Regions from separate parts of the Weizmannia sp. FSL W8-0401 genome, predicted to be linked through region 1. Evidence: a T-box and tRNA genes for the amino acid it is inferred to sense, from the RefSeq annotation. Region 1 holds a T-box; the other holds one or more tRNA genes.

Region 1 (16,333 bases):
TTTAAAAGGGCCTGCGCAAGCGCGTTGGCGGGCGGCCTGTTCATTTCAATGCAGGCAACCGCATTTTCCCGTTTGATCGTAATAAATTCCATCCCGTCTCCAACCCCCTTGTGAAAGCTGCGGCAATTAAACCGCCGTTTTTTTGCCGCAGCCGTTAATGATCAATTGATGGACGGGAGCAGCCAGTGAAACGAGGTCGTATTTTTCTTTATTCATCACCCATGTCGTCACCGTTTCATCGACTGTCCCGAAAATCATCTGCCGGACGAGCCGGACGTCAAGCCCGGAATCGAATTCGCCTTTTTCCATGCCTTCGCGGATGATTTGGTCAAAGAGCGTCAAATATTCTTTCAGCACGCTGTTGATTTTAAGCCGCAGGTCTAAATTTGTCTGCCGCAGTTCCAGCTGGGTCACGACCGCCAAATGGTGGTCGGCGGCAAGGACTTTGAAGTGGTTTTCGATCATCTTGAGCAACTTTTCGGAAGGGGAAAGGTCCCCTGCAATATATTCGGAAACCTTTTCGATAAACAGCTGCATTTTTTCTTCAAACAAAGAAATCAGGATATCTTCTTTGTTTTTAAAATACAAATAAATTGTGCCGTCCGCTACGCCCGCCTGTTTTGCAATTTTTGAAACCTGTGCCTGATGATAGCCGTGTTGTGCGATAACCACCACTGCTGCATCAATAATTTGTTTGTACTTTGGCCTGTTTTTCCTCACGGGCTATCACCTTTCAATCTCATGATCTGTCAATTTGGCCGGCCGGTTTGATGGCGGCCGGAAAATGAATGACCATTCATTCATATTTTCATATTATACAGGAATGCAGCATTTGTCAAGTCCTGTTTATAAAAAATTTTCCTTAACCGATCTTCTCTCCTTCATTTTCCATCTTTTCTTTTTCTTCTGCAACCAATGAGCGCCGCAAAATTTTCCCGACGGCCGTTTTCGGCAGTTCATCCCGGAATTCGTAAATGCGCGGGACTTTATAGGCCGCCAGATATTGGCGCGCAAACCGGTCCAGTTCTTCTTCCGTTACTGCCATATTCTCTTTCAGCACAATATAGGCTTTGACGGTTTCCCCGCGGTACGGGTGCGGCACGCCGGCCACCACGGCTTCCTGGACGGCAGGGTGCTCATACAGCACTTCTTCTACTTCGCGCGGATAAATATTATAGCCGCCTGCAATGATGATGTCTTTTTTCCGGTCGACAATATAAAAATAACCTTCTTCGTCCATATAAGCCAGGTCCCCCGTAAACAGCCACCCGTCTTTCAGCACTTCCTGCGTTTCTTCCGGGCGGTTCCAGTAGCCTTTCATCACTTGCGGCCCTTTTACCGCCAGCTCGCCGACTTCACCGGGCGGCAACGGCCTGCCGTCTTCGAGCGACCGGATTTCGCAGTCCGTATCCGGCCATGGCACGCCGATGCTACCTTTGACGCGTTTTCCCCATACAAAATTGGCATGGGTGACGGGAGACGATTCACTGAGGCCATACCCTTCCACAAGCTTGCCGCCGGTTGCCTCTTCAAATTTCTGCTGGACTTCTACCGGCAGCGGGGCAGAACCGCTGATGCATGCTTCAATCGATGACAAATCATATTCCTTGATTTTCGGGTGGTTTAAAAGCCCGATATAAATGGTTGGCGCACCCGGAAACAGGGTCGGCCGCTGTTTTTCGATCGTCTTCAGCAGCGACTCCGCATCAAAGCGCGGAATTAAAATCATTTTAAAGCCCTGCATGACAGAAAGAATCAGCACGGTCGTCATGCCATACACGTGGAAAAACGGAAGCATGCCGAGCACCACTTCTTCTCCTTTTTTGGTCCTGTACATCCAGGCATCGCACATCGTCGCGTTTGCAATCAAATTCAGATGCGTCAGCATAACCCCTTTTGGCACGCCGGTTGTGCCGCCGGTGTACTGGAGAATCGCAAGGTCCTCTTCGATATCGAACGGCGTGTCAAGCGGTTCCGGAATTTCTTCCTTCATGATGTTCTTTAGCAAGTGATGGTGCCCGCCGTGCTGAACCCGTACTGTGACGCCCGTTTGCTTTTTCTGCATAAACGGGTAGATGACGTTTTTGGGAAAAGGCAAATAATCGCTGATAGCGGTTACAATAATATGTTCGAGATCGGTTTTCTCAAACACTTTTGCCACTGCCGGATACAGGAAATCAACCGTCAGGATGGCCTTCGCGCCGGAGTCTTTCAGCTGGTATTCCAGTTCCCTTTCCGTATACAGCGGATTCGCCATGACGGCTATCCCGCCCGTGTAAAGGATGCCGTAAAACCCGATGACGGCCTGCGGGGAATTCGGGAGCAGCACGGCAACCCTGTCGCCTTTTTCCACTCCGAGTTTTTTTAAATACCCGGCAAATTTGAGCGCAGCTTCGTACACTTCACGGTATGTCATTTCTTTCCCCATAAAATGGAGCGCTTTTTTGTCAGGATACTGCTCAGCTGCTTCGGTTAAAAATGCACAAACCGGTTTTCGCGGATACGTAAGAGAACCGGGTATTTCCGGCGGATATTGGGACAGCCATGGCCTGTCTGTCATTTGCATCAACTCCATTTTTGCATTTTTTATTGACTTATTTTATTATAACGAAAATTGAAACCGCTGACAATTGTTTGCAGCCGAAACAGGAGAAGGATACGCTCCTTCTCCTTGTTACGGGTTAATCTGCAACAAACAAATAAATGACGCCAAGCAATGCAAAAACAGCACAGCAAACAAGCAAAACCTTTGCCAGCTTTTCGAGAAACAAAAGGCCCTCCCCCTTGCCCTTGAAGATTACTTGAATTCTACAATCGTGACGCCGCTGCCGCCTTCGCCCGGTTCCCCAAGGCGGATGCGTTTTACGGCGCGGTGATGTTTCAAAAATTCCTGTACCCCGTTCCGGAGCGCCCCTGTTCCTTTCCCGTGGATGATCGAAACGCGCGGATACCCGGCTAAAAGCGCATCATCAATATATTTTTCAACTTTTAAGAGCGCATCTTCATAACGCTCCCCGCGCAAGTCGAGTTCCAGGCTGACATGGGAATCGCGCCCCCTGACCGTTGCCAGGTGCTTCTCCGGCTGTTTTTGTTGCGGCGGCCGGATATATTCCATGTCGGATTCTTTTACTTTCATTTTCAAAATGCCCATTTGCACGAGCCACTCGCCGCCTGCCGTTTGTTCAAGCAGCGTGCCTTTCTGGTTGAAACTGAGCACTTTGACTTCGTCGCCCGGCTGGTAGACATGCTGTTTCTTTGCCTTTGCCGCCGGTTTGCGGTCCAGTTTCGGCGCCAGTTCCTCCAACTGTTTTCTTGCATCAATCAGTTCATGTTCTTTCACATTGGCTTTGGATTCAAGCTGCATTTTCCGCAAATCACGGATAATCTCTTCCGCTTTTTCCTTTGCCTCTTCCACCACTTTTGCTGCTTTTTTCTCCGCTTTTCCATACAGCTCATCGCGGCGGGCATAAAACTGTCTCATTTGTTTTTGCAAATCATGGTGCAGCCTCTCGGCATCCTTCAACAGTTTCTGCGCTTCCTGCCGTTCTTTTTCCGCCTCGCGCCTCGCCGATTCGAGCGCGGCAATCATATTTTCGACCTCGTTCGTGTCCGCGCCGATTAATGATTGGGCGTGTGCAATGACGGACGGGGAGAGCCCGAGGCGCCTTGAGATTTCAAACGCATTGCTCCGGCCGGGAACGCCGATTAAAAGCCGGTATGTCGGGCTTAATGTTTCCACATCAAACTCGACGCTTGCATTGACGACACCTTCGCGGTTGTAGGCGTATGCCTTCAGTTCCGGGTAGTGGGTGGTGGCGACAACGCGGGCCCCCCTTTTGTACACTTCGTCCAAAATTGAAATCGCAAGGGCAGCCCCTTCCTGCGGGTCGGTGCCGGCGCCGAGCTCATCAAACAGGACGAGCGACTGATCGTCGACCCGTTTCAGGATTTCAACGATATTTGTCATATGGGAGGAGAAGGTGCTAAGGCTTTGCTCAATCGACTGTTCATCACCGATATCGGCAAATACTTCTTTAAAAACAGCCATTTCCGAACCGTCCAAGGCGGGAATTTGCAGCCCGGCCTGCGCCATGAGCGTGCACAGCCCGATTGTCTTCAGCGTAATCGTTTTTCCGCCTGTATTCGGGCCGGTTATTACAATTGTCGTATAATCCTGCCCGAGCGTAATATCATTCGGCACCACTTTATCAGCCGGAAGCAGCGGATGGCGCGCTTTGAACATACGGATGGCGCCGTGGTTGTTGATCACCGGTTTCGAACCTTTAATGGACCGGCCGTATAAAGCTTTGGCAAACATAAAGTCAAAATCGGCGAGAATTTCGACGATAGTGTTAAGCTCCCCGCCGGCTGCTGCCACTGCGGCGGACAATTCGCTTAAAATCCTTTCAATCTCCTGCTGTTCTTTTAAATGCCATTCACGCAGCTGGTTATTCAAGTCCACGACCGATTGCGGCTCAATGAACAAAGTCTGCCCGGAAGAAGACTGGTCATGGACGATTCCCCCGTAATTTGCCCGGTATTCCTGTTTTACCGGGATACAATAGCGATCATTCCGGATCGTAATAATCGCATCCGACAGCATTTTCGCCGCATTTTTGCCGCGAATATAGCCTTCCAGTTTTTCACGGATGCGCCGTTCCGTGCCGCGCAGCCCGTGGCGGATTTGGCGCAGCGTTTCGCTTGCAGTGTCCAGTATTTCCCCGTTTTCATCCACCGCATTCCGGATGTCATGTTCAAGCGGAGTAAGGACCGCAATTCTGTCCGCCATACTTGTTAAGGTTAAGATCGGCAGTGCTGTTTCTTCTTCCGCGATTCCTTCAATAAACCGTTTCATCGTCCGGCTGACATGGATGGTGCTCGCAATCTGCACCAGTTCCTGCGGGTTCAGCCTGCCGCCGATCGCCGCTCTTTTCAGGTGGCGGCGGATGTCATAAATGCCTGAAAGCGGCACATGCCCTTTTAAACGCAGTACTTGTGCCGCTTCATCCGTCTCTTCCTGCATCCGGACCACTTCTTCGTAGGAAGAGGAGGGGAAAAGGGCTTCAATTTTTTCGGCCCCAAGCGGTGAAGAAGCGTGCGCAAGCAGCAGATTTTTAATTTTATCAAACTCGAGTGTTTTGATGATTTTATGTTGCATCTATTCGTCCTCCATGCATTCCGGATTCCAGCGTTTCGGAAAACTGCCCTCTTTTCATTGCAGAACGGGAATGGGTCAGTGCTGATGTTTCTGTTTTAAAAAATCAAGGAGTTGTTCTTTCGTATACGTATTGACCACATTTTTCCTTTCAATCCAGCCTTTTCTCGCGGTCCCGACACCGAAAGCGATATTGCCCAGTTCCGCGGTTGCGTGTGCATCGGTGTTAATCGCGATTTTCACACCGGCCGCCTGCGCTTCTCGTGCACGGGCCGCGGACAGGTCCAATCGGGCGGGATCGCCGCTTAATTCAAGGATCGTGCCGGTTTCTTTTGCCCATTGGAAGAGCAGGTCCAAATCAACATCGTACCCCTGCCTTTTGCCGATTAATCTTCCGGTCGGATGGGCAATCATGTCCACATGCGGGTTGAATAAAGCGCTGTGCAGCCGTTTCATGATCTGCGCGCGGCTGTTCCCAAAACCCGAATGGATGGAAGCAATGACGAAATCTAGGCCTGACAGCACATCATCATCAAAATCCAAAGTCCCATCCGGCAAAATGTCCATCTCAATGCCGGATAAAATCAGGATATCCGGATATTTCTCATTTAACCGGCGGATTTCATTCATTTGCCTGATCATACGTTCACGTGAAAGCCCGCCGGCCACTTTTAAATATTTGGAATGGTCCGTGATCGCGATATATTCGTACCCTCTTTTTCTGCATGCATTGACCATGTCTTCAAGCGAATCTTTCCCGTCCGACCAGACAGTGTGCATGTGCAGGTCGCCCTTTATATCATCAAGCTGGACAAAAGGCGTCCCCTTGTAGGTTTCCACTTCGCTGCCGTCAGCGCGGATTTCCGGGGGGATGTAAGGCAGCCCATAATGATGATAGAACGAAGCCTCGCTCGGAAAACGGAGCAATTCGCCCGTCTTCAGGATTTTGACGCCGGATTTTGTCAGCCGTTCGCCATGAAGGCCGGCAATCTGCTGCATTTTTTCCAGATGCGGCTCCGGCCCTGTTGAAAGAAAAAGCGTCAACGCATACAGGTCAGGCTTTGCGATCCGGAAGTTGATCCGCAAGCCGGCTTCCCCTTTTAATTTAGCCGTCACTTTTAAACTCCGGATCGAAACAGCTTCCACGACTTCGTTCATTTGAAGAATGTCCTCCGCAACCGATTTTGGATCGAATGTGGAGATGACATAATCGAGCTCTTCTATTCTTTCTTCAAACCGGCGGATGCTGCCAGCGCGCGAATAGGTTTCTATTTTCCTGTTTCCGGACAGCGTTTCTTCGATCAGCAGAAGAACCGGCAGCAGCCGGCCGATGGTATAGGCCGGTTTCCCTGAAAGCTGGTCAAGCGCGTGCAAAATATTGGACTGCGTCGTTTTTCCAAACCCTTTTAACCTTTCAACTTTTCCTTCTTCACAAGCCTTTCGTAAAGAATCCGCATCTGTAATGCCGAGCTCCCTGTAAAGCCTTGATATTTTTCTGGCACCGAGGCCCTGTATCTCCATGAGCGGAACCAGCCCTTTTGGGACTTCGTCTTTTAATTGTTCAAGCAGGGTGGACCGCCCTGTTTCCACGAACTCTTCGATGACGGAAGCGGTTGTTTTCCCGATATTCGGGATATCCGTAAAACGGCTGATTTCCGACAAGTCGCGCCCATCCGCTTCCAATGCGGATGCAGCCCTGCGGTAAGCCGCGATTTTAAAATGGTTTTCCCCTTTCAATTCCAAGTACACCGCAATTTGTTCCAGCAGCCGGATGACACTGCGTTTATTCGTCCGCATTCGCCTGCCCCCTTTTTTTAACTTATTAAGTGAAGGATCGGGTTTTTACCGTTTACCCGCCACGGTGATTAAAAAGCGCCCTTCCAATGGCCGCGCCTTTTTTCCTGGAAGCATGGGGAGTGCTTGGATCCGAACCCGGCATCCCGGCCCCGTCCATAAAGAAACACTCCCCCGCCGCGAGAAGTGCTGTTTTGAAAAACCCGTTTCCAACCCGTTTTGCAAATGGTAAACGTGACGGCCGGGTTTCTATTTCACCCACCATGACGCCACAAGAGCTGAAATATAAGGTGTATTTTTAATCATGCCTTCTGCGACTGCGGATCCCTTGAGCGCGGACTGGATCTCATCCACCGGCAGCAAAGATCCGATATATAAAACGATAAAAAGGATCAGGTACAGCTCGGCAAACCCGAGGATGCCGCCCGCCCATCCATTGACTTGTTTGAGGACCGGGAGCTGGGCCAAAAAAGTAAGGGATGACCCGACAATATTCAGAATAATCCTGACAGCAAAGAAAAGGATGGCAAACGCAATAATCCGGTAAAAGGCCGTTTCCATATTGCCTTCGTGCATCAGAAGGGCAAATGAGCTGTCGCTGTTAAAAGAAGGATACGGAATCATCAGCTTCAATTTTTCCGCCAGGTCATCATACAATATGTACGCAACTGCGGAGGCAATTACAAACCCTGTAATATGGACAGCCTGCAATATAAATCCTTTCCGCTTCCCGTTCAGGAATCCAAGCACAAGCAAAATGATGATGGCCATATTAACCATTTTCATCTTCATCCTTTTTCAGCAATTGTAAATAGTGCTGTTCAAGCAGCTCATATTGCTCTTTCAGCTTTATATAATCATGGACAGCATTTACGGCTGTCAGCACAGCCACTTTGCCGGTATCTAATGAAGGATTCTTCGCGCTGATTTCCCGCATTCTTTCATCAACCATCGAGGCAACCAGGCGAATATGGCTTGCCGGATCCGTTCCGATTATGGTATATTGCTGTCCGTATATGCCAACTGTAATTCGGGTTTTTTCCAATGTTGCCTGCCTCCCCATTTGTAAGAATCCTATTCTCTATCATAGCATGGCGGAAAAGCCTTTGTCTAACAATGTCGAACAAATTCACGGAGATCCTGAAACTGCCGGAGGAATCAAAATGCAAAACACTGTCATTCTCGTTTCTGCTTCAACCATGCAAAAAATGAAACAATCTTACCAGAACAGCCTGACGGGGAAAGTTCCGCCCGGCGCCGTTTTTGCCGCAAAAATACCGGGCTGCTCCATTACCGGCTATAAGTCCGGAAAAGTTTTATTTCAAGGGCCGACCGCAGAAACGGAAGCGTCAAAATGGGGACAGCCGCCGGAAAAAAAGCCGGATGCCGCCCGGCGCGCAAAATCTTCCGGCAACCCGCTGCCTCCTAATATCGGGCAGCTTTCCGTCATTGGGTCAGATGAAGTCGGGACAGGCGACTTTTTCGGGCCGATTACGGTTGTCAGCTGTTACGTCGAAAAGGGGCAGCTCCCGCTTTTAAAAGAACTGGGCGTAAAAGATTCAAAAGGATTAACAGACAGCCAGATTGCCGGAATAGCGAAAGAGCTTCTCACCTTTATTCCGTACAGCCTGCTCATTTTGCCGAACGAAAAATACAACCGGCTCCAACAATCGGGCATGTCGCAAGGAAAAATAAAAGCATTGCTCCATAACCGGGCTTTGTACAATACCGCCCAAAAAATTGCGCCGGCAAAACCGGATGCAATTTTAATTGATCAGTTCGCGGAAGCATCCACGTATTACCGGTATTTGCAAAACGAAAAAATCGTCATGCGCGACGGCGTCTATTTCAGCACAAAAGGGGAAAGCGTCCATCTTGCGGTTGCAGCCGCTTCCATTCTCGCACGCTATGCTTTTGTCCGGGAGTTAGAAAAATTAAGCAAAAAAGCCGGCTTTGTTTTGCCAAAGGGCGCCGGCGCACAGGTGGACCAGGCTGCCGCGCGGCTCATCAAGGAAAAAGGCATGGCCGCGCTGCCGCATTTTGTCAAACTGCATTTCGCCAATACGGAAAAAGCGAAGCGGATCGCGGGCGTGAAATAAAGGATGGTGGGAAAAGCCATGGGGTGACGATAGGCGATAAATTTTGAAGGAAAGGCGAACGAGGAGGGACGTTAAGCGAAGAAAACGGATGCATTTTTCTGCGTAACTTAGCGTAGGCGGGGGCTATGGGAAGGAAGACCCTCAATTTTCCGTGCTTTCTTCACATAGACGCGTTCTATGTGAAGAAAGACCCTCGTTTTTGCTTGCTTCCTTCACGTAGACGACCTCTACGTGAAGAAAGACCTTCGTTTTTCCGCGCTTCCTTAACGTAGACGCCCTCTATGTTAAGAAAGACCTTCGTTTTTCCAAGCTTCCTTAACTTAGATGGGCTCTATGTTAAGAAAGGCCTTCGTTTTTCCGTGCTTCCTTCACATAGACGGGCTCTACGTGAAGAAAGACCCTCGTTTTTGCTTACTTCCTTAACGTAGACGACCTCTATGTGAAGGAGGGTCCGCGCTTCCTTAACGTAGACACGCTCTATGGGAAGGCACGCTGATTTTTTCTTAATATTTGCCCGTGCCCGCTTCTAACTGGCACTAGTGGAAGAATAAAAATGAGCAAGCGCATATTTTCAGGATAGGTGCTCCTCAAGTTATCGGGACTATTTACGGGAATTTTTTAGTAGAGAGAGGAATCGAAATTCAGAAAACTGTAAAATTAAAATACACCTGATCATTTGCTCAAGTTGTTAGAAAAACCCTTGAAACTTGTAAAAAATGAATTATAATAGAGTTGTAGTTTGAATTTTTAGAAAGGATGTGAACTATGCTTTATAAAGCCCGCAAAGAATCAACAGAGTTGCTTACTTTAAGATTCTTAAACAGACGGATAGAACTTGAAGAAAAAGACAGGCAATACTATCTGAACCTTGAGAAAGGCTTTGAAGGGGAACGCCAATTTGACAAGTATACGGAAAAGCTGAAATGTGATTGCCTCGTGTTAAATGATTTACGTCTCTCGGTAACCAATACAACATTTCAAATTGATGCATTGGTTATCACCGACGAAACGGCCTTCTTATTTGAAGTGAAAAATCATGAAGGAGATTTTTATTTAGATAGAGATAGAATTTATTATCGAAAAAACAAATCCGAAGTCAGCAATCCCCTTATTCAATTGCAACGGTGTGAATCCCTTTTCCGTCAACTAATTCATTCACTCGGATTAAGCCTTTCCGTTACGGCCTTCGTTGTATTTATTCATCCAGAATTCACATTGTATCAAGCCCCTTTAAATTTACCCATTCTGTTTCCAACCCAACTCAACCGGTTCTTTAAAGAATTAAATACACTCCCGTCAAAGTTGAGTGGCAAACACAAAAAACTTGCGGATAAATTGCTGTCGTTGCATATGGAAAAAACGCCCTATACAAAACTACCGACATATAAATTTGAACAGTTGCGAAAAGGTATCATATGCACGGCATGCGGGGCATTTGCATGTAACGCTGAGGGAAGGCATATTGTATGCAGGAATTGCGGCCAAGAGGAAGACATTTATTCCGCTATATTTCGAACCATCCAAGAGTTTCGGCTTTTGTTTCCGGAACAAAAGATGACGACAGCCATGATGAAAGAATGGTGTAAAATTATCGAGTCTAACAGCAGCATTCGAAAGGTGCTGGAAGATCATTTTAAAACCGTGGGAAAAGGACGTTGGGCTTATTATTGTTGACACCTTTGATTACAGGAATAGGGATGCATGCATAATTTTAAAGAACAATGGTTAAAAAAAGAGCCCGTTGGTTTATGGTGGATCTTAATGTAATAGACATGGCCTATATTAAGAAAGACCTTCGTTTTGGCTTGCTTCCTTAACGTAGAAACGCTCTATGTTAAGGAAGCGCTTTGTTTTTCCGTGCTTTCTTAACTTAGACGGGCTCTATGTTAAGAAAGACCTTCGTTTTTCCAAGCTTCCTCAACTTAGACGGGCTCTATGTTAAGAAAGGCCTTCATTTTTCTACGCTTCCTTAACTTAGACGCGCTCTATGTTAAGAAAGACCTTCGTTTTTCCGTGTTTCCTTAACGTAGACGGGCTCTATGTTAAGAAAGGCCTTCATTTTTCCACGCTTCCTCAACTTAGACGGGCTCTATGTTAAGAAAGGCCTTCGTTTTTCCGTACTTCCTTAACGTAGACGCCCTCTATGTTAAGAAAGATCTTCATTTTTGCGCGCTTTCTTAACATAGACGGGCTCTACTATGTGAAGAAAGACCCTCAATTTTCCGCGCTTCCTTCACATAGACAGCGCTTTGATTTTTGCACTAAAAAAGAAGAGGCCTTTAAGCCTCTTCTTTTTTCTTGGGATTAGCCCCGTAGTACCGCGCCTGCTTTTTCTTTTACGGCGGCAAGTACTTTCTCATGCTGGGCGACGACTTCTTCATCTGTTAATGTGCGTTCTGGATCGAAGTAAGTAAGTGAGAAGGCAATTGATTTTTTGCCGGGTTCCATATGCTCGCCTTCGTATAAATCAAAAATCGAAACAGATTTCAAAAGGGTTCCGCCGGCCTCCTGAATGATTGCCTGCAGCCGGGCTGCTTCCACATCGCGGTCGACAACAAGCGCAATATCGCGGGTGATAGCCGGGAAGCGCGGGATCGGCCGGTATTGAACCGGTTCGGCCGGGTAATCGTATACCGGCTCCAGTTTCAGTTCGAACACGTATGTTTCTTTGATATCGAGTTCTTTTTGTACGTTTGGATGCACCTGGCCGACGAAACCGATCGCTTCCCCGTCCAGCAAAATTTCCGCTGTCCTTCCCGGATGCAGCCCGTTAAATGCGGCCGCGTGGTAGGAAACAGCGCCTGAGACCCCGAGTTTTTCAAACAGGCCTTCCAAAATCCCTTTTGCCACAAAGAAATCTACTGCTTTCTTTTCTCCTTGCCACAAGTTGGCAACCCAAAGCCCGGTGATAGCGCCGGCGAGGTGTTCCTGTTCTTCCGGCTGCGCTCCGTCTGCCTTTTTCAAAAAGACATTGCCAACTTCATACAGGGCAACCGACTCGTTTTTACGCGCGACATTATACGCGACAGATTCCAAAAGATGCGGCAAAAGGCTTAAGCGCAGCACACTGCGTTCTTCGCTCATCGGCATGGCGACGCGGACCGGTTCGCGTTTTTCAAGCGCATACTGGTGTGCTTTTTCTTCGCTTGTTAAAGAATACGTAATTGCCTGGTACAGCCCCGCTCCTTCAAGGAAACGTTTCGTGGCGCGGCGTTTTTGCTGGATGGCGTTCAAGCCGCCCCGCGTTCCCCTGCCCGCCGGCAATGTCTTTGGCAGCAGGTCATAGCCGTACAGGCGCGCCACTTCTTCAATCAGATCTTCCTCAATCGTAATATCGCCGCGGCGGGTCGGCACAATAACGGTAAAACGGCCGTCTTCCCATGATGCTTCAAACCGGAGGCGTTTGAAAATACGGAGCACTTCTTCCGCTGAAATTTGCGTTCCAAGCACACGGTTGATTTTTTCTAGCGTAATGGTGACAACAGCCGGCTCAATATGCAAATGGTTTTCGGCAACCGTCCCGGCGAGCACTTCCCCGCCCGCATATTTGCTGATCAGCATGGCGGCCCGTTCTGATGCAGGCAGGACGCGGTTCGGATCAACCCCTTTTTCATAGCGGCTGCTTGCCTCGCTGCGCAGGCTGTGGTCTTTTGAAGCCGCGCGGATCGTTCCGGCATCAAAATAGGCGGATTCCAAAAGCACGTTTGCCGTCGTTTCGGTTACTTCTGAATTGGCGCCGCCCATGACACCGGCCATTGCGACAGGTTCAGTGCCACTCGTAATGACAAGATGGACGTCTTTTAACGTGCGCTCCTGGCCATCGAGCGTCACCATCTTTTCCCCTTCATGCGCCATGCGGACGACAATTTCTTTGGAACCGAGCTTGTCATAGTCAAACGCATGCAGCGGCTGGCCGTATTCGAGCAAAATATAGTTCGTAATGTCGACCACATTGTTGTGCGGGCGGATTCCTTCTGCCATGAGCCGTGCCTGCATCCAGAGCGGGGACGGGCCGATTTTCACATTGCGGATGACTTTTAATGTGTAAAGCGGCGCCGCTTCTTTTGCATCGACACGGACCGAAATGGCATCAGCAGCTTTATCGGCTGCTTCCTGCACTTTTGTTTCCGGCAATTTCACATCTTTCCCGAGTATCGCCGCCACTTCGTAGGCAACGCCGAGCATGCTCATGCAGTCCGCCCGGTTCGGGGTGAGGCCCAGTTCGATAATGGTGTCATCCAATCCTAAAAGCGGTAGCACATCCTGCCCCGCTTCCACATCATCCGGGAACACATAAATGCCGTTTGCGTACTCTTTTGGGACGAGCTTGCTTTCAACACCGAGTTCCTGCAGCGAGCAGATCATCCCGTTCGACTCCTCGCCGCGCAGTTTCGAACGTTTGATTTTCACATGCCCCGGCAGCCAGGCGCCCGGTTTGGCAACAGCAACTTTCTGCCCTTTATCGACGTTTGGCGCGCCGCAAATAATCTGGACAGGCTCGCCTTCCCCGATATCGACCAGGCATTTGTTTAATTTATCGGCGTTCGGATGCTTTTCTTTTTCCAATACATGCCCGACAACGACATTTTTAATGCCTTCCCCCTTAAATGCCACGCTTTCGACTTCAATGCCGGTCCGCGTAATTTTTTCAGCCAATTCTTCCGGCGAAATGCCGTCCAAATCCACATATTCCTGCAGCCATTTATATGAAACAAACATGTTTGACCCTCCTTATTCTTGTACGGAAAACTGCCGTAAAAAACGAATGTCATTTGTATAAAAGTGGCGGATGTCATCAACGCCGTATTTCAGCATCGCAATCCGCTCCGGCCCCATGCCGAATGCAAAACCGGTATATTTTTCCGGATCAAAGCCGGACATCCGTAATACGCGCGGGTGGACCATGCCGGCGCCCAAAATTTCAATCCAGCCGGTGCCTTTGCATACATGGCAACCGTGCCCGCCGCACATCTTGCATGAAATATCCATTTCAACACTCGGTTCGGTGAACGGGAAAAAGCTCGGGCGCAGCCGGATTTCGCGATCTTCGCCGAATAATTTTTTCGCAAATACTTCCAACGTCCCTTTTAAATCGGCCATCGTGATGTTTTCGTCAACAACCAGCCCTTCAATTTGCATAAACTGGTGGGAATGTGTCGCATCATCATTGTCGCGGCGGTACACTTTCCCCGGGCAGATGATTTTGACCGGCCCTTTGCCGTGATGCTTTTCCATTGTCCGCGCTTGGTTCGGTGAAGTATGGGTCCTAAGCAGCATTTCATCGGTTATGTAAAAGGTATCCTGCATATCGCGTGCCGGGTGCCCTTTCGGCAGGTTCAGCGCTTCAAAATTGTAGTAATCGGTTTCCACTTCCGGCCCCTCGGCAATGGTATAGCCCATCCCGATAAACAAGTCTTCGATTTCCTCAATGACTTTTGTAAGCGGATGGTGGCTGCCTGCTTTTACCGGGCGGCCCGGCAGCGTGACATCAATTTTTTCAGATGCCAGTTGCCTCTCGACGGCTTCTGCTTCCAATGCCGCCTGTTTCTTTTCAATACCTGCTTGAATGGCGGCACGCACTTCATTGGCGAGCGCGCCCATTTTCGGTCGTTCTTCCGCTGGCAGCTTCCCCATGCCGCGCAAAACTTCCGTAATCGGGCCTTTTTTGCCGAGATAGGCGACACGGATCCCGTTCAGCGTTTTTAAATCAGCAGCCGCTTCAATTTTGGCAAGCGCTTCGGTTTGCAGTGCTTTCAACGTTTCTTCCATTTTTTGTACCTCCTTTAGGTTTTGGGCGTTAAAAAAGCCCCGCCCTGGAAAAGGGACGAGGCTAATGGTTCGCGGTACCACCCTAGTTAACATAACTAAATTATGTTCGCTTCATTTCAATAACGGCTTTTAACCGTCCCGCCTTTACATTGCAAGCAATGGTCCAAGCGGCAACTCGAGGGGTGAACTTCGCTTCATTTCCCCATAAAAATGCTTCCAGTCTGCGGCATTTTCTCCCTGCATGGCGAAGATCAAGCTACTTTTCCCTGTCATGGTTTTTATCATTTTTCAGTTATTTTTTATTATAGCGGGAAATGCCCGCAATTTCAAACGGAAAGTGAAAATAGGCATGGGCCCGGCCGTTTTGGCACGGAATATTTCCCGTTTTCCGCAATAAATGGACGCTTTGACCACGCGGTTGTCCCTGTTTATCCTGGCCAAACAACGCAGCCGCCCTCATGAAAAATCGTCTGCCTCGATTGCCTTTTGGCGCCTATCCTGAAAAATGGTGCCGGCTGTTTTTCATCTTCTTCTGGTGCCGCGTTCACCGCATGGATAAGGCCTGCTTTTCTGCCTCAAACACGGGGCAGCAAAGGTGGCATCCATTATTTCCGCCAAAGGTTACGCCCGCATTGCAAAGTCATACATTAAAATGCCGGCTGCCACCGCAACATTCAGCGACTCACTTTTGCCGAAAATCGGGATGGACAGGTTTTGTTCCGTTTGCGCAAGCAAGCCGGGGTGTACGCCGCTTCCTTCATTGCCGACAAGGATCGCAAAGGCATCGCCCGGATTTACATCGCGAAAAGTTACGCCGTTTTCAAGCGCTGTTCCGTAAACCGGCACTGCCGCTTCGTTCAGTTTTTCAATCCACATGTTTAAATCGCCTTTTAAAAGCCCGACGTGGAGATGGCTTCCTTGTGCCGCACGCAACACTTTCGGGCTGTACGGATCCGCCGTGCCCTTGCCGAAAATAACGGCATCAAACCCGGCTGCGTCCGCCGTCCGGATCATCGTGCCGGTATTGCCAGGATCCTGCACGGCATCAATTAAAAGATAACGCCTGCCGATGATTTTGGACGGCTGTTTTTTCATCCGGCACACGGCAAAAATGCCTTGCGTCGTTTCTGTATCGGCAAGCGTTTTGCTGATTTCATGCGTGACAGTTATCACCGGCACCCCTTCCGTATTCCAGCGGTTTGGCAGGTCTACGCCTTCTTCAACGATGATTTCTGCCACCACTTCCTCTTTCAGCGCTTCTTCGACAAGATGGAACCCTTCCAGCAAATAAGTAAATGTTTTTTCGCGTTCTTTTTTCGCGGCGAGTTTTTTCCAATGCTTTACTTGCGGATTTTGCAAGGATTGTATGTATTTCAACGTGTTTGCTCCCTTTTCGTTAAGTTTTCCTTGGAATAGTATACATAAAAATAGTGGCCATGTGAAATGCTAGCAGTGAAACGATCAAAGGAGCTGAACCGAAATGGATTTGGACTTGCGGAAAGCAGTCATTCACAAT
Region 2 (16,333 bases), 1.2 Mb from region 1:
ATATCAAGTACCAGAAAAACAAGAATAAAGATTGTTTTTGTTTTACTCCAGTCCATCTTCATCCCCCCCTGCCATTTTCCATATTCCGTCGTAGCAATAATACCAGGCCGGCTGCAGCGAAAGGATATCATCACTGTCTTTTTGCAAACGGTACCCGACTGCAATATCTCTCACCTTGTTCATTTGAACGGAAGGGTTTTCCTGCAAGCCGGCGATTACATCTTGAGCCGGCGGGAGTTTAACAACAGCCGGTTTTAACGGCAGGTTGAGCGACAGGTTGAAATACGGGCGGACATATTTGTAAATTTCCGTTCGGCCCAAGTATTCCCGGATCTCCGCCATGCCGTCATCGTTAAAAACAGGATAGCCGTCTTTAAAAAGCCGGAACGTGACTTCATTTTCCCGCTCATTGATTTCGAAATACTGGTACTGGTCCGTCCAGCCGCTGTGCTGGTTAATAAAATCAATGGCCCGCGTCAACAGATGGTTCGGATCGGAGCTGTACCCGATGTCTTCGCCGGGATTGACGAAGGTTAAGACTTTATTGGATTCGTCTGTCCGCAACAGGCTGATACCGTTTGTATATTCCCCCGCCACTTTCTTTACAAAGTTTGGATCAGCAAACAGCGCTTTTTTAAATTTATCAATTTCAATATCGGTTGTCGCATATTTGTACTGGTTCACCACCGGATTTCCGGCAGGCAGGTAGATTCTTCTCGGGCCGGAAAGGGCAAAGGCAGTATACGGCTTGTACAAAGATTTGTTGTCGTTCAGTTTTGAAATGAACACCTGAATGGATTTTTGATCTGTGCTTGCCTCATATACTTTATTGGACGCCGTTGAAATAAAATAAACATGGTTTAAGTTTTTGGTTCCTTTGTTTAATTCGATAACAATATGGTCAAAATCGGCATCCGGCACTTTTTTATTGGCAAAGTTCAGGACCGATTGATAGACACTGAACGGGACAGGGGCCGGAAAGTCCAATTCAATCCTGTTTTTTCCGTACATTAAATTATACAGGTCTTTTTTTTGCAACAGGCGAGAGCTGCTCATATCAAATGTCCATGTTCGAAGCAGATTCATCACCCGTGAAATTTCCCCGTCATGAACCGTGCCGGTTGTCCCGTCATTCTCATGGTAAAGTACTTTGTCGGGGAGGATGATGCCGGGCACCTTTTTTTCCTTCGCAATCGCGATATTGTCCAAATCTTTTAAGTTGAGTAAGTCATAATTCGGCTGGTTATTCCAGATCAGCCACGTTAACAACAAGCTCAGAAGCACGAGCAACGTCAATATGATGGTTTTTACTTTTTCAAGACTCATAGCCACTCATCCTCTTGTGCCGGTTCGTAGGGAAGAGTAAAGTAAATGGTCGTTCCTTTTCCTTCTTTACTGCTTGCCCAAATGCTTCCGCCGTGCATTTCCACTATTTCTTTTGCAATTGCAAGGCCGAGCCCTGTTCCGCCGAGTTTGCGGCTGCGTGCTTTATCAACGCGGTAAAAGCGCTCAAAAATTTTCTTTACGCTTTCTTTCGGGATGCCTACGCCCTGGTCGGAAATGCTGACTTCAATTTTTTCGTTCAGTTCCCTCAGCTTAAACGTAATCTGGCCGCCTTCAGGGGAGTATTTCAATGCATTGGATATAATATTGTACAACACCTGGGTCATTTTATCTTCATCGATTTCCACAAAAATTTCCGTATTCGGCAGTTTGCGTTTGAACGTGACATTTTGCTGCTTTGCCATTTCAAACCGGTCAATGACATAGTGGAAAAATTCCACAAAATTGACCCACTCTTTATTTAAATGTTCGTCTTTGCTGTCCATTTTTGATAGCTTCAGCAAATCATTTACCAGCCGGATCATTCGTTCCGTTTCATTTTGCGTGACGCCTAAAAACTGCGGCGCAATTTTCTCATCTTTCCATGCCCCGTCTGTCAAAGCTTCCAAATAGCTTCTCATCGTGGTCAGCGGCGTTCTCAATTCATGGGATACATTGGCCACAAATTCGCGGCGTTCCATATCTATTTTCTCCTGCTCGGTGACATCGTGCAAAACCGTAATCAGGCCGCTAACAAAGCCGGCTTCATTTTGAATCACTGAAAAATTCGCCCGTAAAATGTATGGTTCTTCCTCCGTACTGAAATCAAGGATGACGGAATCCTGCTCTGTCAATAAATCATCAAACCTGTGTTCATCCTCGATTTTCAATACCGATATAAGCGGCTGGGAAAGCACTGTTTCACGTGAAACATCCAGCATCTCGGCAGCCGGCTCGTTGATTAAAATAATCCGTCCTCTCCGGTCGGTCGCAATCACGCCGTCCGTCATATGGGTCAGGATGGAGTAGAGTTTTCTTCTCTCGCCTTCCGTGCTGGCCTGCGCCTCCTGCAGCTTTTTGGTCATATGGTTAAACGAATAAGCGAGCTGCCCGATCTCATCATTCCCGATCACTTTGACTTTCCGGGCAAAATTGCCGCGTGCCATCGCTATCGCCTGCTTGCGGATCTCCCTGAGCGGCTTTGAAATCGTGCGTGCGGTAATGACGCCAAGCAGGGCTGTAACCAGCACTGCAATAACCGTCCCCGTCATAAAAATCTGGTTAATCGCCTGCACCTGGCGGTAAACCGTTTCAATTTTGGAGACAAGGTAAATAATACCGATCATTTCGCCGTTTGCTTTAATCGGGGAAGCCAGCACCCACATTCGGTCGCCGGTCTGCTTGTCCAAATAAATCTGGTCTTCCGGCTGGCCGGTTACACGGACGCTTTTGACAATATCTTCGGTTGTTTTTTGGCCGACAATGCTCTGGTCATTCGAAGAAGTGCCCAAAATAACGCCGCTGTGCGCGTCAATCAGCCGGATTTCAGAAACATCCGTACTTTTAAAGTCACCCAGCACTTTTCTCACTTTCAGCGTAATATCCGCCGCCTGGTTCTGCTTTTTCGTCAGCAGGTCTTCAATACTGTATTCAAGCACATTGACCTGGTCGTATATCGATTTTTTAAAATTCGTCTCGAGCTGGTTTTCCAGCTTGTTGATAAAATACACCCCGATAATTTCCATCGCGACGACGATCAGCAAAATATAAATCAGGACAAACTTAAAGTGAATAGACTGGAAGAATTTCACCTTATTCATTTGGCTACTCCTGTTCAGGGTTGCGCAAATAATAACCGACACCGCGCCTTGTCACAATCCACTCGGGATGGCTCGGGTTATCCTCCACTTTTTCGCGGAGCCGTCTGACCGTGACGTCCACTGTCCGGACATCGCCGTAATAGTCATAGCCCCACACGGTCTCAAGCAGGTGCTCGCGCGTCATGACCTGCCCGATATGCTTTGCTAGATAGTGGAGCAGCTCAAATTCGCGGTGCGTCAGTTCAATCGTCTCGCCGCGTTTTGAGACGACATAAGCATCCGGATGAATGACAAGTGAACCGATTGCAATTTCATTGGATTCCTCTTCCTCACCCGGAGCCGGGGGCGTCTGCTGGTGCCGCCGCAAATTCGCTTTGACGCGGGCAATCAGTTCACGGGTGCTGAAAGGTTTTGTGACATAATCATCGGCACCGAGCTCAAGGCCGAGCACTTTATCAATTTCTGAGTCTTTTGCCGTTACCATAATGATCGGCATATTGTATTTTTTCCGCACTTCGCGGCAAACTTCCATGCCATCCCGCTTTGGCAGCATAATATCAAGGACAATTAAATCCGGCTGCACTTCTTCCACCTTTTCCAGTGCTTCCTCGCCGTCATAGGCGCAAAACACCGTATAGCCCTCTTTTGTTAAATTAAACTGCAAAATATCGGCAATCGGTTTTTCATCATCCACGATCAAGATTTTTTTGTCCATCGTCCATACTCCTTCATTTAAAATGCGCCATTTTCATTGATTGACATCTATCTACAATTTTCTGTTATCTTTATGTTCCTAAAAAATTTCATTTTCCCCGAAGCATGGCGAACAGCAATGCCCCCGGAAGTCCAGAAGCATTGCTGCTCTGTATCAAGGATTCACAGGCAGCTTCCAGCAGCCATACTATTATAATTTTAACTTACTTGCATAAAAATTGTCCAATTCTACTGAAACCATGCCCCTGGTAATATCTATCAAAGGCGCCGGGGATCTGGCATGCATTCTGTTTTCCATTTTATCTTGCCGGGCGGGCCGTATAGTATAATAAAAAAGCACTACGAGAGTCTAAGTCATCGCAGTGCTTTTTAGTAAATGGCCCGGGACGGAATCGAACCGCCGACACAAGGATTTTCAGTCCTTTGCTCTACCGACTGAGCTACCGGGCCTGAACCGGGAACAAATATGTATAAGTAAAATGGCGGTCCCGACGGGAATCGAACCCGCGATCTCCTGCGTGACAGGCAGGCGTGATAACCGCTACACCACGGGACCATTGTGCATTTTGTAACAACAGAAGTAATGTTATCATATCTATCATCCATTTTGCAACACATTTCTACAAATTTTTTAAGCTAACGGGTATGGAAGTTCATTTTTAAGCATGGCAGCCGCAACGTGTGCCACTTTAAAATAAAATAAAAACGGCGAGAAACCCCTTTTATGGGATCACGCCGTTTTTCCGTTCTATTGGACATTCCGGGATAAAAACCGCTTTTTGTGGTGCCTGCCCGGCGTCCCTTTTTCATCGTTTTTTTCCACGTGGTTCCAGGTACGTTTCCGCCGCCGCTTTATCCGGCAGCCCAAAATCAATTCATCTGGGCTTTCCATCATACCCGCCAGACACTTTGGACCACAATCGTCTGCAGGCGGTCCGGGCCGACGGAAAACATGGAAAGGGGAACACCGGTCAGCTGGGAAATGCGCTCCAGATAATGGCGGGCATTTTCCGGGAGATCATCAAGAGAACGGCAGCCAGTTATATCTTCCGTCCAGCCCGGCAGTTCTTCGTAAACCGGTTCGCATTCGGCCAGCACTTTTAAGCTGGCCGGAAACGCTTCAAGCACTTTCCCTTTATAGCGGTAGGCGACACAAATTTTCAACGTTTCAATGCCGGTCAGTACATCGAGCAGGTTTACGGACAAGTCTGTCAGGCCGCTCACCCGGCGCGCATGGCGGACGACAACACTGTCGAACCAGCCGACACGGCGCGCTCTTCCTGTCGTTGTGCCGTATTCATGGCCGGTTTCGCGGATCCGGTCGCCGGTTTCATCCAGAAGCTCTGTCGGGAACGGACCATCGCCGACACGTGTTGTATAAGCCTTGGCAATGCCGACAACATGGTTGATTTTCGACGGGCCGACGCCGGAACCGATTGTCACGCCGCCGGCAATCGGGTTGGATGATGTGACGAACGGATAAGTCCCCTGGTCAATATCGAGCATGACTCCTTGCGCCCCTTCAAAAAGGACGCGTTTGCCCGCATCAAGCGCATCGTTTAAAACAACTGACGTATCGCAGACATATTGTTTAAAGCGCTGGCCATATTCGTAATAAGGCTCCAAAATTTCTTCCAGCGTAAAGCCTTCCGTTTCATATATTTTTTCAAACAGCCGGTTTTTTTCCTCAAGATTGCGCGCCAGTTTTTCTTTAAATTCTTCGTAATCAAGCAGATCGGCTATCCGGATGCCGGTCCTTGCTGCTTTATCCATATACGCCGGGCCGATCCCTTTTTTCGTCGTGCCGATTTTATTGCTGCCTTTCCGCTCTTCTTCTGCACCGTCCAACTTGATATGGTAAGGCAGAATAACGTGCGCCCGGTTGGAGATGCGCAAGTTATCCGTTGAAATGCCCCGTCCGTTCAGGTATTCCAGTTCTTCGACGAGCGCCTTTGGATCGACAACAACCCCGTTTCCGATGACACAAATTTTGTCTTTATAAAAAATCCCTGATGGAATCAAATGCAATTTATATGTTTCCCCATTAAAACGGATGGTATGGCCCGCGTTATTCCCGCCCTGATAGCGGGACACCACTTCCGCATTTTCAGAGAGGAAGTCGGTAATTTTTCCCTTTCCTTCGTCCCCCCATTGTGTACCTACCACGACCACTGACGACATTGAGTGCACCTCCGCATATTTTACAAATCATGATTTCCATCCACCATTTTACCAGCTTAAACCGCCATCAGTCAATGTAAATCCGAACATTTATATATTTTTTCAGCGTTTTTATTCGTAAACGGCACAAAAAAAGAAGCCTTTCCTTGGAAAGGAAAGGCTTCATGCGGATACTTGCTATGCCGGAACAGGCGCATCGTCAAACCGCCGTTCCAGGTTTACAAATTTATTGTACTCTTTTACAAAAGCAAGCTGGACGGTGCCGACCGGGCCGTTCCGCTGCTTCGCAATAATGATTTCAATGATATTTTTATTTTCCGTGTCCTGTTCATAATAGTCTTCCCTGTACAAAAAAGCCACGATATCGGCATCCTGTTCGATGCTTCCCGATTCACGGATATCACTCATCATCGGCCGCTTATCCTGGCGCTGTTCCACGCTCCGTGAAAGCTGGGAAAGGGCAATGACCGGCACTTCAAGTTCCCGGGCCAGCGCCTTCAGCGATCTTGAAATCTCGGAAACTTCCTGCTGCCGGTTTTCACGGGAGTGGGCGCTTCCCTGAATCAACTGCAAATAGTCGATGACCACCATGCCAAGCCCGTGTTCCTGCTTTAGGCGGCGGCATTTCGAGCGGATTTCCGTTACCCTTACCCCCGGTGTATCATCAATATAGATGCCGGAATTGGAAAGGCTTCCCATTGCCATCGTCAGTTTCCGCCAGTCTTCGTCCGTCAGCGCCCCGGTCCGGAGCCGCTGGGCATCAATATTGCCCTCCGCGCACAGCATCCGCATGACAAGCTGCTCAGCACCCATTTCAAGGCTGAAGATCGCCACATTTTCCCCTGTCTTTGTGCCGACATTTTGCGCGATATTGAGGGCAAAAGCCGTTTTCCCGACAGACGGGCGCGCCGCCACGATGATCAAGTCATTGCGCTGGAAACCGGCCGTCATCCGGTCAAGTTCGTAAAACCCTGTCGGTATCCCTGTGACGTCGCCTTTCCGGTTATGGAGCATTTCGATGTTATCGTATGTGCTGACAAGGACATCTTTAATATGTTTAAAATCGCCGGCATTTTTGCGCTGGGCCACTTCCATAATGCTGCGTTCGGCTTCATCCAGCAGTTCATCGACGTCGTCTTCCCGCGTATAGCCTTCCTGGGCAATATGGGTGGCCGTCCGGATCAGGCGCCTGAGCAAAGCTTTCTCAGCCACAATTCCGGCATAATAAGCAATATTGGCCGCTGTCGGAACGCTTGCGGCCAGTTCGCTCAAATAAGAGAGGCCGCCTGCGTCTTCAAGCTGCCGGGTGGCTGATAATTCTTCCGCCACTGTTACAAGGTCGACTGCCTTGCCGGCATCATTCAGCTTCGCAAACACCTGGAAAATTTTTTGATGGGCATTCCGGTAAAAATCGTCTGCCGTCAAAATTTCCGAAGCCGTTATAAATGCAGAAGGCTCCAAAAAAATGGCACCAAGCACTGCCTGTTCCGCCTCTATATTCTGGGGGGGAATTCGGTCTTGCAATTCATTCATTTTGAATCCTCCATTTTATCCTGAATCATCCGGTTCCGGCACCAAAACGAAGCATGCCGGGGAGAATGGCAGTTTAACCGGTAACCCGTTTGCCGTAAAAGAACCGCATACTCATTCCAAATAGAAAAAATGTGATCACGATAAAATGGACCACATTTTTCTGCACGTACTATTATTTTAACACGCGGGAAGCAAAAAGAAAGCTGGTAAAATCCGTTTCTATTCGGAAACGTGGACATTGAGCACTGCCGTTACATCATGGTGCAATTTGACTGGCACTTTCGTATAACCCAAAGTGCGGATCGCATCCGGCAGCTCTATTTTTCTTTTATCCACTTGGATCTGGAAGCTTTTTTTCAGTTGTTCGGAGATTTGCTTGCTTGTAATCGAGCCGAACAGGCGCCCGTCCTGGCCCGATTTGGCTTTGATTTCAACCGTGATGTTTTCAAGTTTCTCTTTTAGTTTTTTGGCTTCTTCCAGTTCTTCCTGCGCCAGTTTTTCTTCTTTCCGTTTTTGAGCTTCCATGTTTTTCAGATTGGCAGGCGTGGCTTCTATTGCCGCCCCGGTTTTGAACAAATAATTGTGGGCATAACCGTCCGCCACGTTTTTAATGTCTCCTTTTTTTCCTTTGCCTTTTACGTCTTTTAGGAATATAACTTTCATGATTCCTGGCTCCCTTCCATATACTCTTCTATTACTTGGATGAGCTTTTCTTCCGCCTCATCAACCGTTATATTTTTCAGCTGGGCGGCCGCATTGGAAAGGTGCCCGCCGCCGTCCAGCGCTTCCATAATGATTTGCACATTGACGCTTCCAAGCGACCTTGCGCTGATCCCCACTTCATTCTCGCTGCGCCGCCCGACGACAAAAGAAGCATCGACGCCGTTCATCGTTAAAATCGTATCGGCAGCCTGCGCAATTAAAACAGGGGAATAAATGGTATCATTTTTCCCTTTTGCCACCGCAATGCCGTTTAGCGGAAATTTAACGGTTTCTACAAGCCGGGCGCGCTGGATATACGAACGCAAATCTTCTTTTAAAAATTTTTGCACAAGCACCGTGTCGGCGCCCTGGGCACGGAGATAGGATGCTGCATCAAACGTGCGCGAGCCTGTCCGCAATGTAAAACTTTTTGTATCCACTATTATACCAGCAAGCAGGGCCGTTGCTTCAAGCATATTGATTTTGCCGTTTTTCGGCTGGTATTCCATCAATTCGGTTACAAGTTCGGATGTCGAGGAGGCGTACGGTTCCATATAGACAAGCAGCGGATTTTTAATAAAGTCTTCCCCGCGGCGGTGATGGTCAATGACCACGACATTTTCAATCCGCCTGACGATCCGTTCATCGATAACAAGGGAAGGCTTGTGCGTATCAACAACTACAAGCAATGTATCATCCGTTGCCATTTCAAGCGCCTCATCCGGTGTAATGAAGCGGGCATACAAATCCGGATACTGTTTGATCTCCTCAAGCAGCCGCTTGACGCTTGTGTCCGTTTCACTCGGATTTAAAATAATATAGCCGTCTTTTTGGTTGATTTCCGCCACTTTCCGGATGCCGACAGCAGCACCAACAGCATCCATATCCGGAAATTTGTGGCCCAGGATCATCACCTTATCCCTTTCCATCATGAGTTCCCGCAATGCATGGGAAATCACGCGGGCCCGGACTCTTGTCCGCTTTTCAACCGGGTTTGTTTTGCCGCCGTAAAATTTCACTTTTCCGTTCGCCTGCCGGATGGCAACCTGGTCGCCGCCGCGCCCAAGGGCAATGTCAAGGCTCGACTGGGCAAGCTCCCCCAGTTCGGGAAGGGACGGGACACCTGCGCCAACCCCGATGCTCAAAGTCAGCGCCACGTTTTGCTTCGCTGTGGCCTCCCTGACTTCATCAAGAATCGAGAATTTATTGTCTTCCAATTCATGCAAAATCCGTTCATTGAATACCGCAATAAATTTATCAGACGAAATCCGTTTAAAAAACAGGCCGAACTCCATTGTCCATTTGTTTAAAATGGAGGTCACGAGGCTGTTCAGGTTGCTGACAGACTGGTCGTCCATGCCTTGTGTCACTTCATCATAATTGTCCAAGTAAATAATGGCAATCACGGTCCGTTCGTCTTCATACAGCTGCTCGACTTCAGCCTGCTCCGTAATGTCGAAAAAATAAAGCAGCCGCTCTTCCAGTTTCAGGACGACCCGGTACTTCCTTTCATTTAAACTGATCGTCTCGGAATGCATTTCCTGCTTAATCAGCGGCAATAGCACTTCCGCTACATCGTAAAGGGAACGCCCGACAAGCGTATCTTCATTAAAGCAGGAGGCCATGAACGGGTTTGTCCATTCTATGATGTAATCTTCATTGTACAGCATTATCCCGATCGGCATTTCCATCAGTGCTTCTTCACCGACGCGCTTGACCCGGTAGGAAAGATTGGAAATATAGCGTTCAATTTCTTCGTTCGACCGCTGTTCCACGTAAAATGCGCAGTAGAATAACGCCCCGAGCACAACAATGCCGGCTGCCGTTATCCACCAGTGGTAAAAGAAAATAATGCCGAGCAGGATTAAAGATACTGCAATTAAGCCGTATAACGGATAGCGCATTAACCGTTTATTGTAGTAAGAAGGCATACCTTCAGCTCCTATATTGAGAAACTAAAAAAGGGTCACTTTTGAATCATCCGCCTGAAATCAAATCCTAAATCCATTATACCGAATATCATGACAAGATAAAGCAGCGGGCTGAACATGATGGATAAAATGACGGCGATAGCCAGTAAGCCTTTTGGCCATTTTTTCTCGTGGCTGACAAAGCTTATAAAAGCGTACCCCTGCAGCAAAATGAGAATTTGGAATATCAGCATCAGATTCAGGACCGCTTTCTCAAAGAAGCTGCCCGTGTCCCCGCGCATCAGCAGGTTGGCTGCCATTGCCAGAATGAAATACCATAAGATATTCCCCGGCAGCCGCATTTCACGGAAAGGTGGAAAGGACGGAACCGGGACACCGAAACGTTTTGCGATTGGAAAATCCACGGAAATCAGCACCAAAACGGCAATAAAGGCAGACAGCAATAACAGGCTCGGCAAATAGACAGAATACATCTGGCTTGCGGCATCGGCCATTTGCGCAAACCGGTCCTCATAGGCCTGTGGTTCCCCAAGGCTGTTGACAAGAGATTTCGACTGTTCGATTGACTGCTGCATGATGTTTAAGTTTTCCGCGATGATATTCAGATGGAATAACTTCAGGGCGGCAAACAGCCCGATGATCGTGACTGCTAAAAAGGCCAGGCTGGTAGCTATGTATATAAATAACTTTGATTTTTTTAGCTGAATAGCGTATCCCATAACAAATCCAATACAACCAAAAAAAACGGCCATCGGGATTGCCATGACTGTTCCCATAATGGCAGACACAAGCAAACAAACCAGACAAAAGACAAGAATCGAACGCAAAGGATATTTGGCACAAAACAGGATAAAAGGCAGCGGAAGAAAAACCAGAACAATTATCCGGATCACCGGGACATGCAATGCAACAAGCAGCATGACGCCGAAAACCGCTGCAAGCATTGCCCCTTCTGTCAGCATTCTTGTTTTTTTCACACGCATGCTCCCTTCAAAAAAACCATCATTTCCCCTCATTTTACCATAACCCATCCATGAAGCAAAAAGATAATGAAATGAAGTATGTGTCAAGTTTTTCTCGACAAGGTTTAAATATCGGGTATTCCAAGACACTCTTTTTGTACACTTTCGGCTACCGTGCTTTACTTGCTCGGTGTAATTTTCGGAAAAGATGTAATATTTCCGTATAAAGATGGATAACGGGGATGTTGAGGCGCGCGAAATTCACTCGCTTTCCGCGGGCGGCCGGCGAGCCTCCTCGCTCGTACCTCGCTGCGGGGTCTCTCCTGGCTCGCTTTTCCCGCAGGAGTCTCGTAAATTTCGCGCGCCTCAACGATCAGTCCCCACTGAGCCAAGCTTAAAACGAAAGCTCTAATATTTTGCTTAAATGTCCCATTGCCGATGAACTGCTTGAATGCAGGGCAACTGATCCGTGCTTTACGCCCACTGACGGGCGTACAGGCTGCTTGAATAGTTGAGACATCCTGATGGATTGTTGCAAGCTCCGTTGCTTTCTCGCGCTTCTTGAACGGTGTTTCAGATAGGTTTCCTGCAATGTCCCGTTAAGCATGCCCTGTTTCACCTTTACCATGGCTTCGGCGCCAGCTTTACTCCAATGCATCCCCCTTTTCTTCATTCTGAATGAGATATGCCTTTGATTTGATTCCATTGCCCCCAGGCCTCTCGCACCTTCCGGTACGTTCTCTACCTTGTCCCTCCAGTCAAAAATGCGGTCCCAGTTTTTTAGGATGTACGAACGAAACTCCTTGACTTTCTTAAGGCTCTTTTCATCCGTCAATGTGCTTTCATGCGTATCCAAATACAATGTGAATTGGTCTAGGTCATGCGTTCTAATCGCTTTTCTAATTTGCTCTTTGATCTCGCTCTTTCCGCCCCCGAATGTCCTTACGATGGCTTGTGCAACGTGGTAGGTATCCAGCTGGTTGAGCACCGGAAATTCCGACTGTGAGAATGCTGTTTGAAACCGTTCAGCTGTGTACCCCGCACCTCCATCACTATTTGTAATGACACGAGCTTTTTCTAGGGAATAGGTGTTGGCTGCTACAGCTTGGACTTCATCCCAAAATGTCTGGATGGATTTCGTCGTCATGATAACAACGGGATGGTGTAGAGAGACTCTTTTGCCATTGGTTTCCCATCCTTCATAGAGAATGGCGTGGTGGACTTCCAAACCCTGTTTCTTTTCTAGTCCCCGGACGAATATACCATCAGCTTCGGAAAACAGGTAATCTACCTTCTTTCCCTCAGGTAGTGAATCAGCTATTTCTAGCTCTTCTACAAGTGCCTTGTCGGCTTCAGCTTGCGTTTTCCCTACGTGTTTCACCATGTTCCCTACAGTTGTGTGACTAAGGCTCACTGCTGTCCATTCTTTTAAAATATCAGCTACCTCCCGATAGGTGTTCTCACTTGCCAACTCTGCCACCTTTAACTCCACTAACGGGCTGTATCGTTGGTATGGTAAAAGCCCTAACCATTCATCCAGAGGATAATGTGAATTCCCTTTCTGGTCATGCATTAGTGAACGTTTAAAGGTCACATTTCCAAATAAAAACTGAATGCTTCTGTTATCACTCCGGCAGTACTCCCAGCCATCCTCCAGCTTTTTTTGCTTAATTGTTTTATCTAACGTCTCAAATATTTCCCCAACCCATTGCGTAAAGGCATTCTGGATCAGAATTTTAACTTGTTCTTCAAATTCAATAAGACTTTTTGTATCCTTTAATAATCTAGCAATTATTGATATAATATCCATAGGAAGACCTCTTTCTAAATGTATTCGCCCACAAGCGTACATTTAAATGATAGAGCGTCTTCCCATTTTTTTCCACTCATCTGCCCTTCGAGTAAAATTTTACACATACTGAAATGAAAAAAGACAACCTGAAAACAGGGTGTCTTTTTTCATTCATATATTGAAGGAAAAATCCGGGTGATTTTTCCGCTGCTTATTTGTCTTCTGCAACATAAGGGAGCAACGCCATTTGACGTGCGCGTTTGATTGCAGTTGTCAGTTTACGTTGGTATTTTGCGCTTGTGCCCGTTACACGGCGAGGAAGAATTTTTCCTCTTTCAGAAATGAACTTTTTCAGCAAGTCCACATCTTTATAGTCGATATGGGTAATATGGTTCGCTGTAAAGTAGCATACTTTCCGGCGTTTCCGTCCGCCTCTGCGTCCACCTGCCATTTTTTCACCCTCCTTTATCTCATCACTTTACGGGTCTTTCCGCATTAGAACGGAAGATCGTCATCAGAGATGTCAATTGGTTGTCCATCATTTGAGAACGGATCTTCATCCGGCTTGGAATAACTTTGATTGCGCTGATTCTGGTTTTGATCCTGGTTGTACCCCGGGAAAGCATTCCCTTGGTTGTTCCCGTAATTCTGGCTGCTGCTGCGTTCCTGATTCGCGCTTCTCGGTTCAAGAAACTGGACGCTTTCTGCCACGACCTCTGTGACATACACGCGCCGGCCATCCTGGGCTTCGTAGTTGCGTGTCTGAATCCGGCCGTCTACGCCTGCCAGACTTCCTTTTTTCAAGTAGTTGGCCACATTTTCAGCCTGTTTTCTCCAAACAACACAATTGATGAAATCCGCTTCCCTTTCCCCCTGCTGGTTGGTAAACGTACGGTTTACAGCCAGGGTAAAAGTAGCAACCGCTACTCCGCTCGGCGTATAGCGCAAATCGGGATCTTTTGTCAGCCTGCCTACGAGAACAACACGGTTCAACATCAGAATCAACCCCTCTCATCATTCAAAGTCCGTTTCACGTGAAACGTTTTATCGTTAAAAATTATTCTTCTTCTCTTACAACAATGTGGCGGATAATATCACCGTTAATCTTCGCCAGACGGTCAAATTCCTGGACTGCAACCGGTTCAGCATTCACGTTGATGATATGGTAGTAACCATCACGGAAGTCCTGAATCTCGTATGCAAGACGGCGTTTTCCCCACTCTTTCGATTCGATGATTTCCGCGCCCTGGTTGGTGAGGACATTGTCGAAACGCTCAACAAGCGCTTTTTTTGCCTCATCCTCGATATTCGGGCGGATAATGTACATAATTTCGTACTTTCTCATCTGTTTGTCACCTCCTTATGGACTATGCGGCCCTTTTATGTAAAAGGGCAAGGAGCAATGGTTCATGCGTTCATTACTCACAAGTCGTAAGTATACCATATCCCGCAGGCAAAATCAAATGTCTTAAAGACTTCATCCCGCATTTGGCTATCGCTGACATTCCCATTTTATCAAACATACGTTCCTTTTACAAGGTCTTTTTATTAAAAACGGACTGAAATTTTTATCAAAAACAACAGGGGGGAGGCATCCGTTTCACTATGCTTCTATTTTCCGGATCACATTCGCCATTTCGATCGCGCTTACTGCTGCATCCCAGCCTTTGTTGCCTGCTTTCGTCCCGGCCCGCTCAATCGCCTGTTCGATCGTGTCGGTCGTGAGAATCCCGAAAATGACAGGCGTTCCTGTATGGAGGCTTGCATGGGCGACCCCTTTTGCCGCTTCCGCACTTACATATTCAAAATGCGGAGTCGCGCCGCGGATCACCGCGCCAAGTGCCAGCACGGCATCATATTTGTCCGTTTCTGCCATCTTTTTTGCCGCCAGCGGGATTTCAAACGCGCCCGGCACCCAAGCAAGATCAATGGCTTCTTCTCTGACGCCATGCCTCAATAATGCATCCTTTGCCCCGCTTACAAGCCTTGTTGTAATAAATTCATTAAAGCGGGCAGCAACCACGCCGATTTTTAAGCCGGTTCCAACCAGATTGCCTTCAAATACTTGTCCCATTTTGATCTCCTCCTATATATGCAGCAAATGCCCCATTTTTTCTGCTTTCGTCCGCAAATATCCTTCATTTTCACGGACAGGCGCGATTTCAACCGGCACTCTTTCCGCAATTCGGATACCGTAACGCGCCAATGCTTCCACTTTATCAGGATTGTTTGTTAAAAGCCGGACTTGCGTTGCCCCGGTATCTTTTAAGATTTGCGCAGCGATGCAGTAGTCGCGCATATCTGCCGGAAATCCAAGCCGGCGGTTGGCCTCCACTGTATCCAATCCTTTTTCCTGCAGCCGGTAAGCTTTCAATTTATTCAGAAGCCCGATCCCCCGGCCTTCCTGCCGCATATAAACGAGGACACCGCGCCCTTCTTTTTCAATCCGCGCAAGGCTCCGGGCAAGCTGCGGGCCGCAGTCGCAACGGAGGGAACCGAAACAATCACCGGTCAGGCATTCGGAATGGATCCTTGCCAGCACCGGCTCTTCACTGCTTACTTCCCCTTTTATAAGGGCAACATGTTCTTCCCCCGACAGCAGATCTTTGTAACCGGCAGCCCGGAACGTGCCGTAACGCGTCGGCAGCGTGATTTCCGCTTCTTTTTGAATCAGTTTCTCATGTTTTTTTCTGTACTCGATTAACGATTGGATCGTCACCAGTTTTATGCCGGAATTTTTGGCGATTTCCTCCAGCTGGGGAAGGCGGGCCATCGTGCCGTCTTCATTCATGATTTCGCATATTACGCCTGCCGGATTTGCGCCTGCCAGTTTTGCCAGGTCAACGGCTGCTTCCGTATGGCCGGACCGTTCCAGGACGCCGCCTGCTTTGGCCACTAACGGAAAAATATGCCCCGGCCGGTGAAAATCTTCCGCTTTCACCCCGTCTGCTGCCAGGTGCCGGACCGTTTTGGCACGTTCAAATGCGCTGATGCCGGTGCGAGTGGCGGCATGGTCAATGCTCACGGTGAAGGCCGTTTCGTGGCTGTCGGTATTTTGCCGTGCCATCGGATAAAGATCGAGCTGCTGTGCTTTTTCCGCCGTAATCGGTGCACAGATCAGCCCGCGCCCTGCTTTGGCCATCAAATTGATCATTTCCGGTGTCGCTTTTTCCGCAAGGCCGATAAAATCACCTTCGTTTTCCCTGTTTTCATCATCGACGGCAATCACGACTTTTCCGTGCTTTAAGTCTTCTACTGCTTCTTCAATGGTATGAAACAAGTTTTTCACCCCTTTGTTTAAATAAAATCATGTTCTTTCAGAAGCGTCATCATGTCGGTCTCTTTTTCCGCCCATTCTCCGTTCCTGAACAGCCC

The links. The T-box of region 1 lies ahead of pheS (phenylalanine--tRNA ligase subunit alpha). A T-box ahead of a tRNA ligase gene usually reads a tRNA of that ligase, here a tRNA-Phe.
Region 2: it encodes a tRNA-Phe, which carries the amino acid that the T-box ahead of pheS (phenylalanine--tRNA ligase subunit alpha) is inferred to sense. The anticodon was not compared.

The regions. Positions count from the first base shown of each region.
Region 1 is NZ_JBBPAG010000001.1:2,048,833-2,065,165, forward strand. It holds gene NSU00_RS10030 (enoyl-CoA hydratase) at 1-92, opposite strand, end outside; gene NSU00_RS10035 (TetR/AcrR family transcriptional regulator) at 127-720, opposite strand; gene NSU00_RS10040 (AMP-binding protein) at 863-2,560, opposite strand; gene NSU00_RS10045 (endonuclease MutS2) at 2,798-5,158, opposite strand; gene polX (DNA polymerase/3'-5' exonuclease PolX) at 5,234-6,952, opposite strand; gene NSU00_RS10055 (CvpA family protein) at 7,199-7,735, opposite strand; gene zapA (cell division protein ZapA) at 7,722-8,012, opposite strand; gene rnhC (ribonuclease HIII) at 8,113-9,048, shown strand; gene NSU00_RS10070 (NERD domain-containing protein) at 9,814-10,722, shown strand; gene pheT (phenylalanine--tRNA ligase subunit beta) at 11,353-13,767, opposite strand; gene pheS (phenylalanine--tRNA ligase subunit alpha) at 13,780-14,817, opposite strand; T-box leader at 14,866-15,099, opposite strand; gene NSU00_RS10085 (TrmH family RNA methyltransferase) at 15,439-16,194, opposite strand; gene sspI (small acid-soluble spore protein SspI) at 16,298-16,333, shown strand, end outside.
Region 2 is NZ_JBBPAG010000001.1:3,248,987-3,265,319, forward strand. It holds gene NSU00_RS15755 (two-component system regulatory protein YycI) at 1-56, opposite strand, end outside; gene NSU00_RS15760 (YycH family regulatory protein) at 43-1,326, opposite strand; gene walK (cell wall metabolism sensor histidine kinase WalK) at 1,323-3,143, opposite strand; gene yycF (response regulator YycF) at 3,148-3,858, opposite strand; tRNA gene NSU00_RS15775 (tRNA-Phe) at 4,235-4,307, opposite strand; tRNA gene NSU00_RS15780 (tRNA-Asp) at 4,338-4,413, opposite strand; gene NSU00_RS15785 (adenylosuccinate synthase) at 4,749-6,038, opposite strand; gene dnaB (replicative DNA helicase) at 6,216-7,571, opposite strand; gene rplI (50S ribosomal protein L9) at 7,791-8,234, opposite strand; gene NSU00_RS15800 (DHH family phosphoesterase) at 8,231-10,204, opposite strand; gene NSU00_RS15805 (YybS family protein) at 10,240-11,181, opposite strand; gene NSU00_RS15810 (ISLre2 family transposase) at 11,561-12,976, opposite strand; gene rpsR (30S ribosomal protein S18) at 13,170-13,409, opposite strand; gene ssb (single-stranded DNA-binding protein) at 13,454-13,954, opposite strand; gene rpsF (30S ribosomal protein S6) at 14,016-14,303, opposite strand; gene ribH (6,7-dimethyl-8-ribityllumazine synthase) at 14,562-15,032, opposite strand; gene NSU00_RS15835 (bifunctional 3,4-dihydroxy-2-butanone-4-phosphate synthase/GTP cyclohydrolase II) at 15,045-16,238, opposite strand; gene NSU00_RS15840 (riboflavin synthase) at 16,256-16,333, opposite strand, start outside.